Regions from separate parts of the Siccibacter colletis genome, predicted to be linked through region 2. Evidence: predicted binding sites of a transcription regulator. Region 2 holds the regulator's gene; each other region holds the start of a gene.
The links. The regulator LexA, encoded in region 2, represses DNA repair genes until DNA is damaged. The targets are predictions, from matches to a motif close to TNCTGTATGTACATACAGNA.

Region 1 (4,662 bases), 1.7 Mb from region 2:
CGGATCTTTTGTCCGGCACGGAACCCTACCTTTTCACGCATCCACACCACCCAGGCGCGCAGCACGAACACCATCACCAGCAAGGCAAACGGCAGCAGCATCGCTTCGCGTGGAATGTCTTCCATAATCAGGTTGTGCAGCAGGTGCGCCAGCAGCCAGGCCTGCGCCACGATCAGCAGACCGCTGATAAGACCAAGCAGACGAGAAAGCATGAGCCAGCGGCGGGAAAGGGCGCTCTGCGCTTTCAGCCAGCGGGTAAGTTCTTGTTGACGGGTTTTGTTCATGGGGTGCTATGCAATTACGGGAAACGGCTGCCCGGGGGTGAATTTGCACCGAATGTTACAACGAGCCAAAAAGAAAGGCGACACATTGTCGCCTTCTTTACTTGTGATTGACTCACAAGGGTATTTTATTTACAGCGCTTATTTGATGCCCTGCGCCAGACCGTCAAGATAGCGTTCCGCGTCGAGCGCCGCCATACAGCCGGTGCCCGCAGAGGTGATCGCCTGACGATAGATATGGTCCATCACGTCGCCGGCGGCAAACACGCCAGGAATGCTGGTCTGAGTCGCATTACCGTGGATACCGGACTGCACTTTGATGTAGCCGTTTTCCAGCTCCAGCTGACCGTCGAAAATCGCCGTGTTCGGGCTGTGGCCGATAGCCACAAACAGACCGGCTACCTCCAGCGTTTCCACGTTGTCGGCGTTTTCGGTATCGCGAAGGCGCAGCCCTGACACGCCCATCTGATCGCCGGTCACCTCTTCCAGCGTGCGGTGGGTGTGCAGCACGATATTGCCGCTTTCGACTTTGTCCATCAGACGCTTAATCAGGATTTTCTCTGCGCGGAAGCTATCGCGACGGTGAATCAGATGCACTTCCGAAGCGATATTCGCCAGGTACAGCGCTTCTTCCACCGCGGTGTTACCGCCGCCGATGACCGCGACTTTCTGGTTGCGGTAGAAGAATCCGTCGCAGGTGGCGCAGGCGGAAACACCGCGGCCTTTATACGCTTCTTCAGACGGCAGACCCAGATAACGGGCTGAGGCGCCGGTGGCGATAATCAGCGCATCGCAGGTGTATTCGCCGTTGTCACCGATCAGGCGGAACGGACGATTTTGCAGATCGACGCGGGTGATATGGTCGAACAGGATTTCCGTTTCAAACTTCGCGGCATGCTCGTGCATGCGCTCCATCAACAGCGGACCAGTCAGATCGTGCGGGTCGCCCGGCCAGTTTTCGACTTCGGTGGTTGTGGTCAGCTGACCGCCTTTTTCCATACCGGTAATCAGTACCGGATTCAGGTTTGCGCGCGCAGCATAGACCGCAGCGGTATAGCCCGCCGGGCCGGAGCCAAGAATTAACAGTTTACTGTGTTTCGCCGTGCCCATGAGATCCTCATTGTTGATTGGCAAACAATGGGCTGGATTGTAGGTAATTTGTGACGGTAAAAAAAGGGCGTAGCGATTTTGTTAACAATACATGTAATAGCGTAAGCCAATGGATAAGCCATTCAGGCATAACAAGTTGCGCTGAAAAAAGAGCGCTATTCAGGGGGTAAAATGAGGAATAATCGCTACTGGTTACTAATTACTGGCACGTTCTACTAAAAAACGATGTTTTACTTTGACAATCCCCTGCGCTTTTGCGAAAACATTCGATGAAGAAAAAGCGCATTTGCTCCGGGAGTGGCGCAACGTCACGCTGAACAATGCATTTTTACCGGGTAATTGACATCTACGCATGGCGTGGACAGACGCCATGCGTGATATCGATACCGCCTTCCGGCACCCCGGTCTTCTCAAAATAGACCCTGAACAGTGATGTGAACAGGGTAATGGCAGGTGTAGGGAAGGAATACAGAGAGACAATAATAATGGTAGATAGCAAGAAGCGCCCTGGCAAAGATCTCGACCGTATCGATCGTAACATTCTGAATGAGCTGCAAAAGGATGGGCGCATTTCCAACGTCGAGCTTTCAAAACGAGTGGGGCTTTCCCCTACGCCATGCCTTGAGCGTGTGCGCAGGCTGGAGAGACAAGGATTCATTCAGGGCTATACCGCGCTGCTGAATCCGCATTATCTGGATGCCTCCCTTCTGGTGTTCGTTGAGATTACTCTGAATCGCGGTGCGCCGGATGTGTTTGAGCAGTTCAACGCTGCAGTGCAAAAACTTGAAGAAATTCAGGAGTGTCATCTGGTATCCGGTGATTTCGACTACCTGTTGAAGACCCGCGTACCGGACATGTCCGCCTACCGTAAGCTATTGGGCGAAACCCTGCTGCGCCTGCCGGGCGTAAACGACACCCGCACCTACGTGGTGATGGAAGAAGTGAAGCAGAGTAATCGTCTGGTTATTAAGACCCGCTAAGACGGATCAGGTGCAAAATCACCGTATTTTGATTACACTCCTGTTAATCCATACAGCAGCAGTGCCGGGGCAACCCGGCGCTGTTTGCCATTTTAGCATCACGGATCTGGAGTGCCTGTCTTGAGCCAGGAATACACTGAAGACAAAGAAGTAACACTGACCAAATTAAGCAGCGGACGCCGCGTTTTAGAAGCGTTGCTGATCCTTGTGGCGCTGTTTGCCGTGTGGCTGATGGCCGCCTTACTCAGTTTTAATCCGTCCGATCCCAGCTGGTCGCAAACCGCGTGGCACGAGCCTATTCACAACCTCGGTGGTATGCCGGGCGCCTGGCTTGCCGATACCCTGTTCTTTATTTTCGGGGTGATGGCCTACACCATACCGGTGATGATCGTCGGCGGCTGCTGGTTTGCGTATTGCCACCGCGCCAATGAAGATTACATCGACTATTTCGCTGTTGCCCTGCGTCTGATTGGCGTGCTGGCGCTGATCCTGACCTCCTGTGGCCTGGCCGCCATCAACGCCGACGATATCTGGTACTTCGCCTCGGGCGGGGTCATCGGCAGCCTGTTGAGTACCGCTATGATGCCGCTGCTCAACAGTACTGGCGGCACCATTGCACTGCTCTGCATCTGGGCGGCGGGCCTGACGCTGTTCACCGGCTGGTCCTGGGTCAGCATCGCGGAAAAAATTGGTAGCGTCGTGCTCAGCGTACTGACCTTCGCCAGCAACCGTACCCGCCGGGATGACACCTGGCAGGACGACGAGTATGAAGAAGACGAGTACGACGATGAGGAAGAGGACGATCTTCCGGTTGAGAAAAAAGAGTCGCGCCGGGCGCGTATTCTGCGCGGTGCGCTGGCACGCAAGCAGCGCGTGGCCGAAAAGTTTGCCAATCCGATGGGGCGCAAAACCGACGAAGCGCTGTTCTCCGGTAAGCGTATGGATGACCCGGATGACGTGCTGTTCAGCGCGCGCGGCGTTGATGCCGATGCGGATGACGTACTGTTCTCTGGCCATAGCCTGCAACAACCTGAACTTGACCCGGACGATCCGCTGTTCAGCGGCCGTTCCATCGCCGCGCCGATCGCCGCGGCAGGTGCAGCCACCGCGGCGGCATCCAATGCCTTTGCTGCTCCGGTAGAAGCGGTGATGCCTCAGGCATCTGCCGTGACCGCTGCGCCGCAACCTCAGGTTGCGCCGGTAGAGTGGCAGGCTGCCCCTACCGTACATACACCGGAGCCTTCTGTGGCCCCGGAGCCAGCCAGCTATGTTGCGCCAGCACCGGCCGATGCATTCCAGCCGTTCCACATGGCTCATCCGGCAGAAGAGGAGTGGCATAACCGCCCTCAGCCTGCCGCAGATCCCGCTTATCAGACGCCTGCGTCTGCGCAGTCATACGATGCGCCGTCATACGAACAGCCATACCAACAGCCTTACGCGCAGCCAGCGGCTGACCTGCAGGAGGCGCAGCCAGCAGAAGAGAGCAAGCCAGCTCGTCCACCGCTGTGGCATTTTGAAGAGGTGGAGGCGCAGCGTGCTCGCGAGCGTGAACAGCTCGCTGCCTGGTATCGCCCGATCCCTGAGCCACAGGATGAGCAAGCGCCTGCGCGTCCGGTTGCCGCACAGCCGGTATCGACTCACGCTGCCGCTGCGCATGAAGTCGGTAGCGCACCAGCTGCACCTCAGCCAGACGCTGGCAGCATCGGCATGCCGGACGCCGGCACCGTTGCTGCGGGCACGCAAAGTGCTGCTCAGGCTGCCGCGACTGCCGCCGCCTTTACCCCGGTGTTCGGGCTGGCGGGCGACGCACCGCGTCCACAAGTAAAAGAAGGGGTAGGTCCTCAGCTCCCGCGTCCTAATCCGGTCCGGGTACCGACCCGTCGTGAACTGGCTTCCTATGGCATTAAACTGCCATCGCAGCGCATGGCCGAAGAAAAGTCGCGTGAAGCAGAGCGTCATGCGCCGGGCAGCGATGAAGAAGCCGACGTATTCCAGCAGGATGAACTGGCCCGTCAGTTTGCCGCCCAGCAGCACCAGCGCTACGGTGAACCGGGGCCACAGGCGCACGATGAAGATGCGGAATTTGCCGCTGAGCAGGCCGAGCTGGCGCGACAGTTCGCCAGCCAGCAGCAGCAACGTTATGAAGCGCATCCAACTTCTCATGCAGGTCACGCGGACGACGAGGATTACGCGGGTCTGAAAAAACTGACCGACAGCGCGCCTTCTGCCCCGCTGTTTATGCCGGATGCGGATGACACCCCGCAGTACACACCGCCCCCGCAGCCAGTGCA
Region 2 (4,662 bases):
TCGTAGCCGATGTAAATCGGCACCAGCGTAATCGGACGCGTGCCGCCGCGCAGCATCGCCTGAATGGTCATCGAAAGCGTGCCGGTTTTCGGATCCAGTAGGCGACCGGTACGGGAGCGTCCGCCTTCCACGAAATACTCAACCGAGTAGCCGCGGCTGAACAGTTCGCCGAGGTACTCACGGAACACCGTGGAATAGAGCTTGTTGCCTTTAAAAGTACGACGGATAAAGAACGCGCCCAGACGGCGGAAAATCGGGCCAGCGGGCCAGAAATTCAGGTTGATGCCCGCAGCAATGTGTGGCGGTACCAGCCCCTGGTGATAGAGCACGTAAGAGAGCAGCAGATAGTCCATATGGCTGCGGTGGCAGGGCACATAGACGATCTCGTGACCGTCGTGGGCCAGCTGACGTACGCGCTCAGCGTTATGAACGTTGATGCCCTGATAGAGACGGTTCCAGGTAAAGCCCAGCACGCGATCGCTCACGCGAATAGCTTCATAGGAGAAGTCAGCCGCGATCTCTTCCATCAGCGCGACGGCATTCTGCTGCGCCTTTTCATGGGAGATCTTTTTGGTACGCGCTTCGTCCTCTACCGCACGGGCAATCGCTTTTGACGCCAGCAGCTTATTGAACAGATCCTGACGCACCGGCAGGCGGGGGCCAACGGTGGCCAGACGCTGGCGGGCAAAGTGCATACGCGCCACGCGCGCCAGCTTTTGCGCGATAATTTTATCGGTGCCGTGCTCGGTGGCCATGCGGCGCAGCGAAACCGGCGGCGAGAAGCGCACAAAGCTGTCGCGCCCCAGCCAGGAGATAGCGACGAACTTCTGAATGCCGTTCAGCATGCGCAGCGGCGGGTTAACCTCACCCTTTTCGCGGCCCGGAGAGCGGCCAAACATCACCGAAACCGGCACCATCTGCACATCGAGATTCGGGTTGCTGCGGTGTAAATCCAGATAGTCGTGGAAGAGCTTAATAGACTCTTCTTTCGGCGTGTAATAGGTGAACACGCGCGGCCCGCTGTGAATGAACACGTAGCGCGGCAGAATAGCGCCGTCGATTTCCAGCGGTTCAAGCGGGTCGGGTAAATCATGCGCCAGGCATTGTTCGCGCAGCGCCAGCAAATCTGCCTTAGAGTTATAGGGCAGCACATACATAATAGGGCGAGAGGTATCCAGCCCTAATTCGGCGCAGGGGTCTGCCGGAATAGACTTGGTCTTTACCAGGACACTTAATGGTAAATTCAGTAATTTGTAGTAAATTCGTGGCCAACCGGACATAAACGATGTAAAGCCTCTGGTTAATAATGCAATCGCGCCGCAAGAATATCAGAATCCGTTGGGAATTTCTGTGCTGCGCTGAAGGCGACGTAAAAGCATTGACGCTCAGAATTCAAAAAGGTTTCTTTTCATGGCGAATAACACCACCGGGTTAACCCGTATTATCAAAGCTGCAGGCTACTCCTGGAAAGGGTATCGCGCAGCCTGGAAAAATGAAGCCGCCTTCCGCCAGGAGGCCGTCGCGGCAGTTGTGGCAATTGCGATTGCATGCTGGCTGGATGTTGATGCCATCACGCGCGTTCTGCTGATCGGTTCCGTTTTGCTGGTCATGATTGTCGAAATCCTTAATAGCGCCATTGAGGCGGTAGTGGACCGAATCGGGCCGGAATTCCACGAGCTTTCCGGGCGTGCCAAAGATATGGGGTCCGGTGCGGTACTGCTGTCTATCATCACCGCTCTTATCACCTGGGGCACGCTACTTTGGCAGCATTTGCGATAACCTTTCCAGAACGGGCCGTGTGTCTGGTTTTTTGCGCATTTTGTGGTTCCAAAGTCGCCTTTGACTGTATATACTCACAGCATAACTGTATATACACCCAGGGGGCGGAATGAAAGCGTTAACGACCAGGCAGCAAGAGGTGTTCGATCTCATTCGGGATCATATCGGCCAGACCGGCATGCCGCCTACTCGTGCGGAAATTGCAGCGCGTTTGGGGTTCCGTTCCCCGAACGCGGCGGAAGAGCACCTGAAAGCGCTGGCGCGTAAAGGCGTCATTGAGATCGTTTCAGGCGCATCGCGCGGCATTCGTCTGCTCATTGAAGAAGCTGAAGGGCTGCCGCTGATTGGTCGCGTTGCGGCGGGTGAACCGCTGCTGGCCTCCCAGCATATCGAAGGTCACTATCAGGTTGACCCGTCCCTGTTCAAGCCGAGCGCAGACTTTCTGCTGCGTGTCAGCGGGATGTCGATGAAAGACATCGGCATTATGGATGGCGATCTGCTGGCGGTGCATAAAACCGAAGAAGCGCGTAACGGCCAGGTTGTGGTGGCGCGTATCGAAGATGAAGTGACCGTAAAACGTCTCAAAAAACAGGGCAACATCGTTCAGCTGTTGCCTGAAAACAGCGACTTCGATCCTATCGTGGTTGACCTGCGCGAACAGAGCTTCACTATCGAAGGCCTGGCAGTGGGTGTGATCCGCAACGGCGAGTGGCTGTAATCTCCCTCTGATTTTAACCTCATGGTGCCGCGTGTTGCCGTGAGGTTAGCCTTCTGACCTCATTACCAGTTCGGGGCAGCATGTCGTTCTTCTCCTCCACTGATAAAGCGTTGTGGCGTCTTGCGCTGCCAATGATCTTCTCGAATATCACCGTGCCGCTGCTTGGCCTGGTGGATACGGCGGTGATTGGTCATCTCGACAGCGCAGCCTATCTTGGCGGCGTGGCGGTAGGGTCAATGGCAACCAGCTTCCTGTTTATGCTGCTGCTGTTCCTGCGTATGAGCACCACCGGGCTGACGGCCCAGGCGTTCGGTGCGAAAGACCCCGCCGGGCTGGCGCGGGCGCTGGTACAGCCCCTGATGCTGGCGCTTATTGCCGGCTTCGCTATTTTTCTTCTGCGTACCCCGCTTATCAATCTTGCGCTGCACATCACCGGTGGTAGCGACGACGTGCTGCTTCAGGCGCGCCGCTTTCTTGAGATCCGCTGGCTGAGCGCGCCCGCCTCGCTGGCAAATCTGGTGCTGCTCGGGTGGTTGCTGGGCGTGCAGTATGCCCGTGCACCGGTGATCCTGCTGGTAGTGGGTAACCTGCTCAACATCGTGCTCGACCTGTGGCTGGTGATGGGGATGCAGATGAACGTGCAGGGCGCGGCGCTCTCAACGGTTATCGCCGAATATGTCACCTTCCTTATCGGCCTGCTGATGGCGTGGAAAGTCCTGCGGTTGCGGGGTGTCAGCGTAACCATGTTGAAAGCGGCATGGCGCGGGAATATGCGTAAGCTGCTGGCGCTTAACCGCGACATTATGCTGCGGTCGCTGCTGCTTCAGCTCTGCTTCGGTTCCATTACCGTTCTTGGGGCGCGGCTGGGCGGCGAGGTGGTGGCGGTGAATGCTGTGCTGATGACGCTCCTCACTTTTACGGCCTATGCGCTCGACGGTTTTGCCTATGCGGTGGAAGCGCATTCCGGGCACGCATTTGGCGCGCGCGATCGCTCCTCGCTGCTTGATGTCTGGCGCGCCGCCTGCCGGCAGGCAGGGATTGTCGCGCTGGCATTTGCCCTGGTCTATGCCTGTTTCGGTTCCACCATTGTCGCCATGCTGACCTCCATCGACAGCCTGCGGCAGCTTGCCGGGCACTATCTGCCGTGGCAAATCCTGCTGCCGCTGGTGGGTGTCTGGTGTTATTTGCTGGACGGTATGTTCATTGGCGCCACCCGTGGCCGTGAGATGCGTAACAGCATGGCGCTGGCCGCTCTGGGGTTTGCCCTGACGCTGCTGTCACTTCCGCTGCTGGGTAATCATGGTTTGTGGCTGGCGCTGTGCGTCTTCCTGGCGCTGCGAGGGGTGACGCTGGGCTGGATGTGGCGGCGTTTCTGGCAACAAGACCGCTGGTTTACATAGTCAGTTACATCCCTTTACCGGGCTTTAAGCAGCCTCCAGCTTCCTGATTTTGCAGCCCTTTCATGGTCATTTTTCATGCGCCCGGGAGTGAAAATGGTTAAATATTCCGAATCACCGCCCCGTTCCCGCAGGCTCGTCTACAATTATTATCACGTCCAGCAGGAAATGAGATGAATGTCAGGACGGTTCATAAACGCAATCTCATAAACCGAACGATGAGGACATTATCATGAATAAAGACGAAGTCGGCGGTAACTGGAAACAGTTCAAAGGTAAAGCGAAAGAACAATGGGGTAAATTGACCGACGATGACATGACTGTCATTGAAGGTAAGCGCGATCAGCTGGTTGGTAAGATCCAGGAGCGCTACGGCAACAGCAAAGACGAGGCTGACAAGCAGGTTACTGACTGGGAAACCCGTCATAACTATCGCTGGTAAAGCACGCTAACTCAATTGTGCTGACCCTCGGGGCCTACCCAGCCCAGGTACAAGGATGTACCACTTAACGCCTTCACTACTTCCCGCGCTTTTTTCCCTGCACTGAATGGTCATGGTCGCATGCACCAGGATGGCGGCAGGCTTCCACTTCAACACAGCCAGAACACAACCCGTGTGCTTCAATCACATTGTGCCGTAAGGCAAAGCCCATCCGCGCCGCGACGGCCTGGAGAATATCTTCTACCCCATCTGCGCTCTGCTCTTTGACCTGCCCACAGCGATCGCATATGTACATTGCTGAAGTATGGGTCGGCTGATCGATCAGA
Region 3 (4,662 bases), 1.9 Mb from region 2:
GCCAGTAATAGCGGATGCGATCTGACAGGCTGAAATGAATATCCACCCGTGATTCCGACCACACCTGGCGGTAATACTTTTTCCAGTAGCCCGGCTCATCCAGCATTACCTGGTCGATCACCTCAACGATGCGGCTCTGGCTTTCCGGTGCCACCAGTACCTGCTCCATGCTCGCGAGGGCAAAAATGGCTTCGCGCAACGCGAAGGTGAGCGCCGGACCGACTTTCAGGATGGCGAAGTGATCCGCCACCAGCGCGCGATACGCCTTGCGGGTCTGGTAATCGGTGGAGTGCGCCTCGTAGACCACCGGTGTGCCGGTGATAAAGGCGCTCAGCGCCTGCGCTTTTGCCGGGTCATAGTGCACCACGCTGCTGTGGTCGAACTCGACGCCCGGTTGTACCACCAGCGCCACAATCCGTGGAATGGCCTCCTCCAGCCCGGCCTGGCGAAAGGCCTGGTGGTGCAGCTCAAGGGTCTCTGCGGCATCCTCGGGCCGGGTGATGTGCACGCGCTCAATCGCCGACGCCTCGCCGCCCGGCACCGGCACTTCAGTGCCGATCACATAGGTCAGGGCCGCTTTTTGCGCTGGCGTCGCACACGCTTCCGCAACGCGGCACAGATCGGCGGCGCGCTCCGCGACCAGCGCCGGGGGCAGCGGCACGGGATCGTCCGCACAGGACATGGACGCATCGAGGTGAATTTTGCTGAACCCTGCTTTAACGTATTCCGCAATCAACGTCCGGGCTTTCGCCATCGCCTCCTGGGCCGGCTCGTTTTGCCAGCAGTTTGGCCCCAGATGATCGCCGCCAAGGATCAGCCGCGCGGCCGGGAAACCGACGCGCTGCGCAATCGCCAGCACGTAATCGCGAAATGCCGCGGGCTGCATACCCGTATACCCGCCGTACTGGTTGACCTGATTTGAGGTGGCTTCGATTAGCACCTTGCGACGGCTGTGTAAATCAAGGCGCAGTGCCGCTTCGATCACCAGCGGATGCGCTGAACAGACGGAACAGATGCCGCAATCAAGTCCACTTTTGTGCTGTTGTAGTAACGTTTTCATAATGTCCTCCGAATGCCTGACATTTAAAATCGTTTCTTTTCGTTTTTATCTCAATTGCTTTCTTTTAGTTGTGTGATCGCGATCGTTTAATTTCATATGGCCGCGCTGCTTTTTCTTAATAGCCGCCACGATCCGTGCAAAAATAACATTTCACATCAATAGATTGGGGGTTTTTAGTTATATCGTGAATGCTTCCGGCGTTAGGGTTTCGATTAATTGCGTAATCCTTCACACTCTTTTAATTGTCGTTTTACTTTCTAACGCTTTCGTTTTAGGATGAGCTCACATTTTCGAGGAGTGTTTATGAATACGTTCGAGCGCAGAAACAGGATTGTGGAAATGGTTAACGCATCCGGCAGCCTGATGGTGAATGACATCGCCGCCGAACTGGGGGTGACCGAAGTCACAGTGCGTACCGATCTGCGTATGCTGGAAGAGCATGGACTGCTGACGCGCTTTCACGGCGGTGCGGCACGCAGCGGCGCTCTGCTGGCGTTTGACAGCGCTGCCGAAAGCAGTGAAGTCAGCCTGCACGAGCGCTATAAGCTGGCGGCGGACCCTAAAAGGCGCATCGCGATTGAAGCGGCGCGGCTGGTCAGGGAGGGCGATACCGTGATCCTCGACAGCGGCAGCACCACTAAGCTGCTGGCCGAAGAACTGGTCGGCATGAACAACATCACGGTGATTACCAACAACCTGCCCGCGGCTAACGTGCTGCTGGAAAACACGGATATCACGCTGGTGGTGTGCGGCGGCACGCTGCGGCATAAAACCATATCGCTGCACGGCAGTATTGCCGAGCATGCCCTGCGCGGGGTGTCGGCTAACCTGATGTTTGTCGGGGCGGATGGCTTTGACTGTGAAAACGGTATCACAACGTTTAACGAGGGCTACGCCATCAGCGCAGTAATGGCCGCGGCGGCGCAGCAGGTGGTGGTAGTCAGTGATTCCAGTAAATTTGGGCGTAAGGGCTTTAACACCGTGCTGTCGATCGAGAAGATCAATACGATCGTTACCGATAAAAAAGCACCAGAAGAGGCAATTAACCGTCTGAAAGAACAAGGGAAAAATGTGATTCTCATCTGATCCGGCGTACAAAATGCGTACAGCCGACGCCGTGACCAGCGATAAATTTTTTTCTCTCAGCGAACAGTAAGATAGCGCCAATAACAAGCGAAGCAGCCGGGGCAACGCTTGCCAATAGCGAACACTGATTTATACTGGTTATAAATACAGTATAATTATCGGGACCGCTGCGATGGCGCTATATCACTTAACCCCTTCGCCTCACACCGTACGTTTACCGCTTTATCTTGAGCGGGTTTCAGCCGGGTTTCCCAGCCCGGCCACAGACTACATGGACAACGCGATCGATCTGGTCAAGCACCTGATCCCGCACCCCTCCTCTACCTATATATTGCGGGTAGCGGGTGATTCAATGCGCGATGCCGCTATCGTTAACGGCTCGCTGCTGCTGGTCGATGCCAGCCTGCGGCCTGGCCACGGCGATATTGTCGTTGCCCGGTTACGCGGCGACTTTACCGTGAAGCGTCTGCAACTTGCGCCCTCTCCGCATCTTCGTGCTGAAAATCCGGCCTATCCGCCGATCCCGCTCACCGATGAAGAAGACGTGCATATCGTTGGCGTGGTCACGACGGTGATCCACTCTCCGTCACGCTACGGCTGACGCCGATCGGAATGCGGTATCGCCCCGCAGCCTGGATGTGCCCGGAGAACGCGCTGCGTGGAGGCGGGTGAGGTGAGTAATTTGTCTGCGGGCCTGACGGGGCGAGGTACCAGCTCCCCGCCGCAGTTGGGGCAATGCCGGGCAAGCGTTCCTTCTGCGCAGCGCGCGCAGAAGGTGCATTCGAAAGAGCATATCCGTGCCTCGCGGGAATCCGGCGGCAGGTCCCGATCACAGCATTCACAGTTGGGTCGTAGTTCAAGCATGGCGTCCTCCTGGGTTTCGGCTACCTTACCCCGTCCGCCCGCGTTGCGTAAGACCGTTTCAGGACGCGCTGCTGCCTGAAACGGCCATCCGCCCTCCCCTTTTCCGCAGATTAGCTGCCGGCTCCCGCCGGAATGCGGGCAATCACTTTAATTTCAAAATCAAAACCTGCCAGCCAGGTCACCCCCAGCGCGGTCCAGTTTGGCGCAGGCCCATCGCCGAAGGCTTTCAGGCGGATCGGGTTGATGATGTCAAACTGTGCTGCGGGATTGGTGTGGAAGGTCGTCACGTCCACCACGTCGTCAAGGGTGCAGCCCGCGGCCTGCAGCACCGCCTTGAGGTTGGTGAATGCCAGTTCAACCTGCTTTGCAAAATCAGGCTCGGGAGAACCATCTTCCCGGCTACCCACCTGCCCGGACACAAACAGCAGATCGCCTGAGCGAATCGCCGCCGAGTAGCGGTTGATGTCATACAGCGCCTGGCGGCCCGGGGGGAAAACAGCGTCACGTATCGTCATACTCATACTCCAGTGCAGCAGAAGGGATCAAAGTGGCGGAACAAACCGCCTGCTCATCCGCCGAATGTGATAGAGTGAACTCACATACGCCGTGTATGTAAAATATTAAACATACGCCGCGTATGTCAATGGGCAACAGCATTAATTTTCAGGAGCAGGTATGGCAGCGAAACGACGTGCAGAGATGGTGGAAGAAACCCGCAGCAAGCTGATTCAGGCGGCGCGCCAGGCATTTTCTGACAAGGGCTACGCGGCGGCGTCAATGGATGAACTGACGGCTGCCGCCGGGTTGACCCGCGGTGCGCTGTACCACAACTTCGGCGACAAGAAAGGCCTGCTGCAGGCAGTGATCGACCAGATGGACGCAGAAATTCTGCGGCAGATGCGCGAAGCCAGCGCGCGCGAGGCGACAAAGTGGGACGGGTTTATTGCCGAAGCCATCACTTACATTGAGATGTCGCTGGAGCCGGAAGTACAGCGCATTATGCTGCTTGATGGCCCGGCGGTGCTCGGCGATCCGTCGCAGTGGCCTAATCAGACCGCCTGTCTGCGCACCACCACCGAAGCGATTGAGGCGCTGATAGCAGAAGGTACGGTACGTCAGGTGGATGCGGAAGCGGCGGCGCGACTGGTTAACGGCGCGGCGCTGAACGCGGCCTTATGGATTGCCGCCGCGGACGATCCGCACGCGGTACTGCCCCGGGCGATTGAGGCATTCAGGGTGCTGGTGTCGGGACTGCTGGCGGAAAAAGCCTGAGGTGCAGTTGACCTGCGGGGGAAATATCTGGTGCGGAAAGGTTAAAATAAGACAGCGTTTCGTCGTCTGAATATCAACATGGCCGACCACAACGCCGCTGATAATATAAACAACGCGCTGCTTTTCTGTGTTACAGAAGTAATTATGTCGTTTATCTGGACATATCGGATAATCCTCAAAATGGGGCGCTGTTTATTCAGACCAGAGGATATAATGTGAGCGACATCGTTAAGCAAAGCGCGTCGTTAGCCTGCGCGCCGGTGCAGATTCTTCTCGCAACTGCGGGAGCAGACTTACACGCAAGCGGCACAGTGAACGCTAACTGCAACGCGCGAGAGGCAGGCATGGCAGACAGCGCCGGTTATCCGGTCGCTATGAAT
Region 4 (4,662 bases), 1.6 Mb from region 2:
TGGTTGGTTTCTCGACGCTCGCTGCGGGCTCATTGCACGAGCTGCATACCGCCTGGCAAAGCGTTGATGCGCGCCCGCACGCCAACCAGTTTCTTGCTGCTGAGGCAATAGCTGCCGCGTGTCCGACGCCGCACCATCAGCTGCACCAGGAGACGGTAACGCTGCATTTCCCGGACGCGCTGAGCGCCATGCGTTCGCTGAAAGGCATCGGGGCAACGCATCTGCACGACGGACGCGACGGCGGCCTGCTGACACGCCAGCGTCTGGCCCGGCTTGAGGCGGCCTGGCCCCGGGACGCGCACGGCCTGACCCTCAGTTATCATCTGATTTTTGGAGTACTACATCGTGACTAAACGTTATTTCGTCACCGGGACCGACACCGAGGTCGGTAAAACCGTCGCCAGCTGCGCGCTGCTGCAGGCTGCGACGCAGCGCGGGTATCGTACTGCCGGTTTCAAGCCGGTGGCCTCCGGCAGCGAACGCACCCCGGACGGTATCCGCAACGGTGATGCGCTGGCTCTGCAGCGCAACAGCAGCGTGGCGCTGGCCTACGAGCAGGTTAATCCTTACGTGTTTGAAGAGCCGACCTCGCCGCATATTCTCAGCGCCGAGCTGGGTGTGCCGCTCGACTTTACGGCAATGTCACATGGCCTGCGGGAACTCGAGCGTCAGGCCGACTGGGTGCTGGTGGAAGGGGCGGGCGGCTGGTTTACACCGCTCTCCGCCAGCCAGACTTTCGCTGACTGGGCGGTCAGCGAGCAGCTGCCGGTGATTCTGGTGGTGGGGGTGAAGCTCGGGTGTATCAACCACGCCATGCTTACCGCTCAGGCGGTGCGCAGCGCCGGGCTGCCGCTGGCAGGCTGGATCGCCAACGATGTGGTGGCACCGGGTAAACGCCATGCGGAATACCTCACCACGCTGCGCCAGAAGATCGACGCCCCGTTCTTCGGGGAGATCCCGTGGCTGGGCGGCGAGGCGGAGCAGCAGGACGTGGGCCGCTACCTGCAACTGGACGGGCTGCGCTAAGGCGCCATCCAGTGCGCCAGCAGCTTGTCATCCAGCTGGGCGACGCTTCCCTGCGCCACGTTGCGCCCGCGATGCAGCAGACAGAAGCGATCAGCGACGTGGCGGATAAATGACAGGCGCTGTTCGACCAGCAGCACCGTCAGCCCCAGTTCACGATTCAGGCGTACGATCACCGCACACAGCGTCTGCATCATATTGTGCCCAATCCCACGGGTTGGCTCGTCAAGGATCAGCAGCCGCGGGCGGGTCACCAGCGCCCGGGCGAGGCTGAGCTGATGCAGGCTCTCCTCTTCCAGCTCGGCACCGCGCCGCTGTCGCAAACCGTACAGCTCAGGAAACAGATCGAAGATATCCGCCGGGATCGCCTGCGGCTGCCCGGTGGCCGCCATCATCGCCAGCTGCAGATTTTCCTCCACCGTCAGCCGTGAAAAGATGCGCCGGTCCTCGGGAACGTAACTGATACCCAACGCCATGCGCGCCTCCGCGCTCACGCCCTGAAGATCCCGGGCTGGCTTGCCGGCGTCGTGCCAGAGAATGCTGCCGCTCTCCACTGGCAGATGACCGGCAATGCAGTTCAGCAGGGTGGTTTTGCCCATGCCGGGCAGCCCGGTCACGCAGGTGCACTCCCCGGGAAGCAGTTCAAGATCGACATTCCACAGGCTGTGATGCGTGCCGTAGTAGTGATTAACCGCGCGTAAACTCAACATGCTGACTCCTTATTCGGTGAGGAACTTCAGGCGGCGTGGCCGCTGCTAACCCGGATACCCGGCATCCAGCGCCTTGCCCCACGGGCGGGGTTGAGTTCCAGGAACAGAGTTCTGCAATTCCCTTGCCAGCACGGATAAATCACCAGCGGGTTGGCGTTATTTGGGACAATACCGACAAAAAAGCAGCCGGGTGCTGCATGTTCGTGCAGGCTGCTGGCGGCGCTGCACCTGTTGCGAGCCTGAGCGCGCGGTATGGTGGTGCAGACGCACCAGAATCAGGAAAAAGGATCGCTTTTGATCCGCCTTAACCGGCTAGCAGCTATTGCCGGAAACGGGGCGTGAGACCGGCAAAATTTTGCTATAAATTTTTTTTTGCGGCGCGTTGCGCAAACCGGAGGGATCTTTTGCGGGCAGTAGCACTCTGGCTCGGGTTGAGTTATCCACTATTCCTGTGGATAACCTTGTGTATTAGAGTTAGAAAACATGCGACAAGCGAGAGCGGACGCGGGTTACGCCTGAATTGGCTCGAAAGCCGCCTTTTTTTAAAAACTATTTAATATCAGCACGTTAATTAAAAGCAATGGCTGTAAGAAAAGTGTCATCGCCTGTCATGAAACTTTTATATGCATCCTTGACAAATGTTAAAAGGCAACTTTTTCTGGGGATAAACCGTTGGCCTGGTGTTTTATATCGCCAGAGAAGAAATAGCCCGCCCAACCGGGCCATGTTTTAACCCGATAACGCACATCCTGTCATTCGATACTGGATTTCCATCCAGTATAATTTACTGGCAAAATATAGCATGGCGAGTAAAATTACCCCTCGGCCCGCGCACATCGTCATCAGGTAGCCATCCATGAGTAAACCGTTCAAATTAAATTCCGCCTTCCGCCCGTCAGGTGACCAGCCTGAGGCGATTCGTCGCCTGAAAGAGGGGCTGGAGGATGGCCTGGCCCATCAGACGCTGCTTGGCGTGACCGGTTCGGGTAAGACTTTTACCGTGGCCAACGTTATTGCCGACCTGCAGCGCCCCACGATGGTGCTGGCTCCCAACAAAACCCTGGCGGCGCAGCTGTACGGCGAGATGAAAGAGTTCTTCCCGGATAACGCGGTGGAGTATTTCGTCTCCTACTACGACTACTACCAGCCCGAGGCCTACGTGCCGAGCTCCGACACCTTTATCGAGAAGGATTCGTCGGTGAACGAGCACATCGAGCAGATGCGTCTCTCTGCAACCAAAGCGCTGCTGGAGCGTCGTGACGTCGTCGTGGTGGCGTCGGTGTCGGCCATCTACGGTCTGGGCGACCCGGACCTCTATCTGAAGATGATGCTGCACCTGACCAAAGGCATGATCATCGATCAGCGCGCCATTGTGCGTCGGCTGGCGGAGCTGCAGTACGGGCGTAACGATCAGGCGTTTCAGCGCGGCACCTTCCGGGTGCGCGGCGAGGTGATTGATATCTTCCCGGCGGAGTCTGACGATTTCGCGCTGCGCGTTGAGCTGTTCGACGAGGAAGTGGAGCGCCTGTCGCTGTTCGACCCGCTCACCGGCCACGTTGAATCCGTGATCCAGCGCTTTACCGTCTACCCAAAAACCCACTACGTGACGCCGCGCGAGCGCATCGTACAGGCGATGGAAGAGATCAAAGTCGATCTGGCGGACCGCCGTAAAACGCTGCTGGAAAACAACAAGCTGCTGGAAGAGCAGCGCCTGACCCAGCGCACCCAGTTCGATCTCGAAATGATGAACGAGCTGGGCTACTGCTCGGGTATTGAAAACTACTCGCGCTACCTCTCCGGGCGTGGGCCGGGCGAAGCGCCGCCGACGCTGTTTGACTACCTGCCTGCCGATGGCCTGCTGGTGGTGGACGAATCCCACGTTACCATTCCGCAGATTGGCGGCATGTACCGCGGCGACCGGGCGCGTAAAGAGACGCTGGTGGAGTACGGCTTCCGCCTGCCGTCGGCGCTGGATAACCGTCCGATGAAATTTGAAGAGTTCGAGGCGCTGGCACCGCAAACCATTTACGTCTCGGCAACGCCTGGCAACTACGAGCTGGAAAAATCCGGCACTGAAATCGTGGACCAGGTGGTGCGTCCGACCGGTCTGCTCGACCCGATTATCGAAGTGCGTCCAGTAGCGACCCAGGTCGATGACCTGCTCTCAGAGATCCGCAAGCGCGTCGCCATTAACGAGCGCGTGCTGGTCACTACCCTGACCAAGCGTATGGCCGAGGACTTAACCGAATACCTGGAGGAGCACGGCGAGAAGGTGCGCTATCTGCACTCGGATATCGATACCGTGGAGCGCATGGAGATTATTCGCGACCTGCGCCTCGGCGAGTTTGACGTGCTGGTGGGTATCAACCTGCTGCGTGAGGGGCTGGATATGCCGGAAGTCTCGCTGGTCGCTATTCTGGATGCCGACAAAGAGGGCTTCCTGCGTTCGGAACGTTCGCTGATCCAGACCATCGGTCGTGCGGCGCGTAACGTCAACGGTAAAGCCATTCTTTACGGCGATAAGATCACACCGTCAATGGCGAAGGCGATTAGCGAAACCGAGCGTCGCCGTGAGAAGCAGCAGAAGTACAACGAAGAGCACGGCATCGTGCCGCAGGGGCTGAACAAGAAGGTGGTGGACATCCTGCAGCTGGGCGAAGGGCTGGCGAAAACCAAAGCCAAAGGGCGCGGTAAGTCACGTCCGGTGATCGTTGAGGATGATGAACTGGCGCTGACGCCGAAGGCGCTGAGCCAGAAGATCCAGCAGCTGGAAACCCAGATGCTGGAGGCGGCCCAGAACCTTGAGTTCGAGCAGGCCGCCGAGCTGCGCGACAAACTGCATCAGTTACGCGAGCTGTTTATCGCCGCCTCCTGAGTCCTGCTCCCGGAGACCCTCTCCCGCCGCGGGAGGGGGTACTTATCCCAGTTC

Region 1: the regulator LexA is predicted to act here: its motif matches at 2,410-2,429, upstream of KFZ77_RS06545 (DNA translocase FtsK 4TM domain-containing protein).
Region 3: the regulator LexA is predicted to act here: its motif matches at 2,279-2,298, upstream of umuD (translesion error-prone DNA polymerase V autoproteolytic subunit).
Region 4: the regulator LexA is predicted to act here: its motif matches at 2,494-2,513, upstream of uvrB (excinuclease ABC subunit UvrB).

The regions. Positions count from the first base shown of each region.
Region 1 is NZ_CP074352.1:1,360,100-1,364,761, forward strand. Features, by position in the region: gene cydD (heme ABC transporter permease/ATP-binding protein CydD) at 1-284, opposite strand, end outside; gene trxB (thioredoxin-disulfide reductase) at 423-1,391, opposite strand; gene lrp (leucine-responsive transcriptional regulator Lrp) at 1,877-2,371, shown strand; gene KFZ77_RS06545 (DNA translocase FtsK 4TM domain-containing protein) at 2,492-4,662, shown strand, end outside.
Region 2 is NZ_CP074352.1:3,702,648-3,707,309, reverse strand. Features, by position in the region: gene plsB (glycerol-3-phosphate 1-O-acyltransferase PlsB) at 1-1,280, opposite strand, end outside; gene KFZ77_RS17740 (diacylglycerol kinase) at 1,411-1,779, shown strand; gene lexA (transcriptional repressor LexA) at 1,889-2,497, shown strand; gene dinF (MATE family efflux transporter DinF) at 2,578-3,897, shown strand; gene KFZ77_RS17725 (CsbD family protein) at 4,127-4,336, shown strand; gene zur (zinc uptake transcriptional repressor Zur) at 4,413-4,662, opposite strand, start outside.
Region 3 is NZ_CP074352.1:1,809,824-1,814,485, reverse strand. Features, by position in the region: gene gatZ (tagatose-bisphosphate aldolase subunit GatZ) at 1-1,060, opposite strand, end outside; gene KFZ77_RS08680 (DeoR/GlpR family DNA-binding transcription regulator) at 1,364-2,146, shown strand; gene umuD (translesion error-prone DNA polymerase V autoproteolytic subunit) at 2,319-2,747, shown strand; gene KFZ77_RS08670 (DUF1272 domain-containing protein) at 2,738-3,010, opposite strand; gene KFZ77_RS08665 (RidA family protein) at 3,121-3,525, opposite strand; gene KFZ77_RS08660 (TetR/AcrR family transcriptional regulator) at 3,686-4,282, shown strand.
Region 4 is NZ_CP074352.1:1,225,996-1,230,657, forward strand. Features, by position in the region: gene bioC (malonyl-ACP O-methyltransferase BioC) at 1-353, shown strand, start outside; gene bioD (dethiobiotin synthase) at 346-1,026, shown strand; gene KFZ77_RS05930 (ABC transporter ATP-binding protein) at 1,023-1,733, opposite strand; gene uvrB (excinuclease ABC subunit UvrB) at 2,590-4,608, shown strand; gene yvcK (uridine diphosphate-N-acetylglucosamine-binding protein YvcK) at 4,651-4,662, opposite strand, start outside.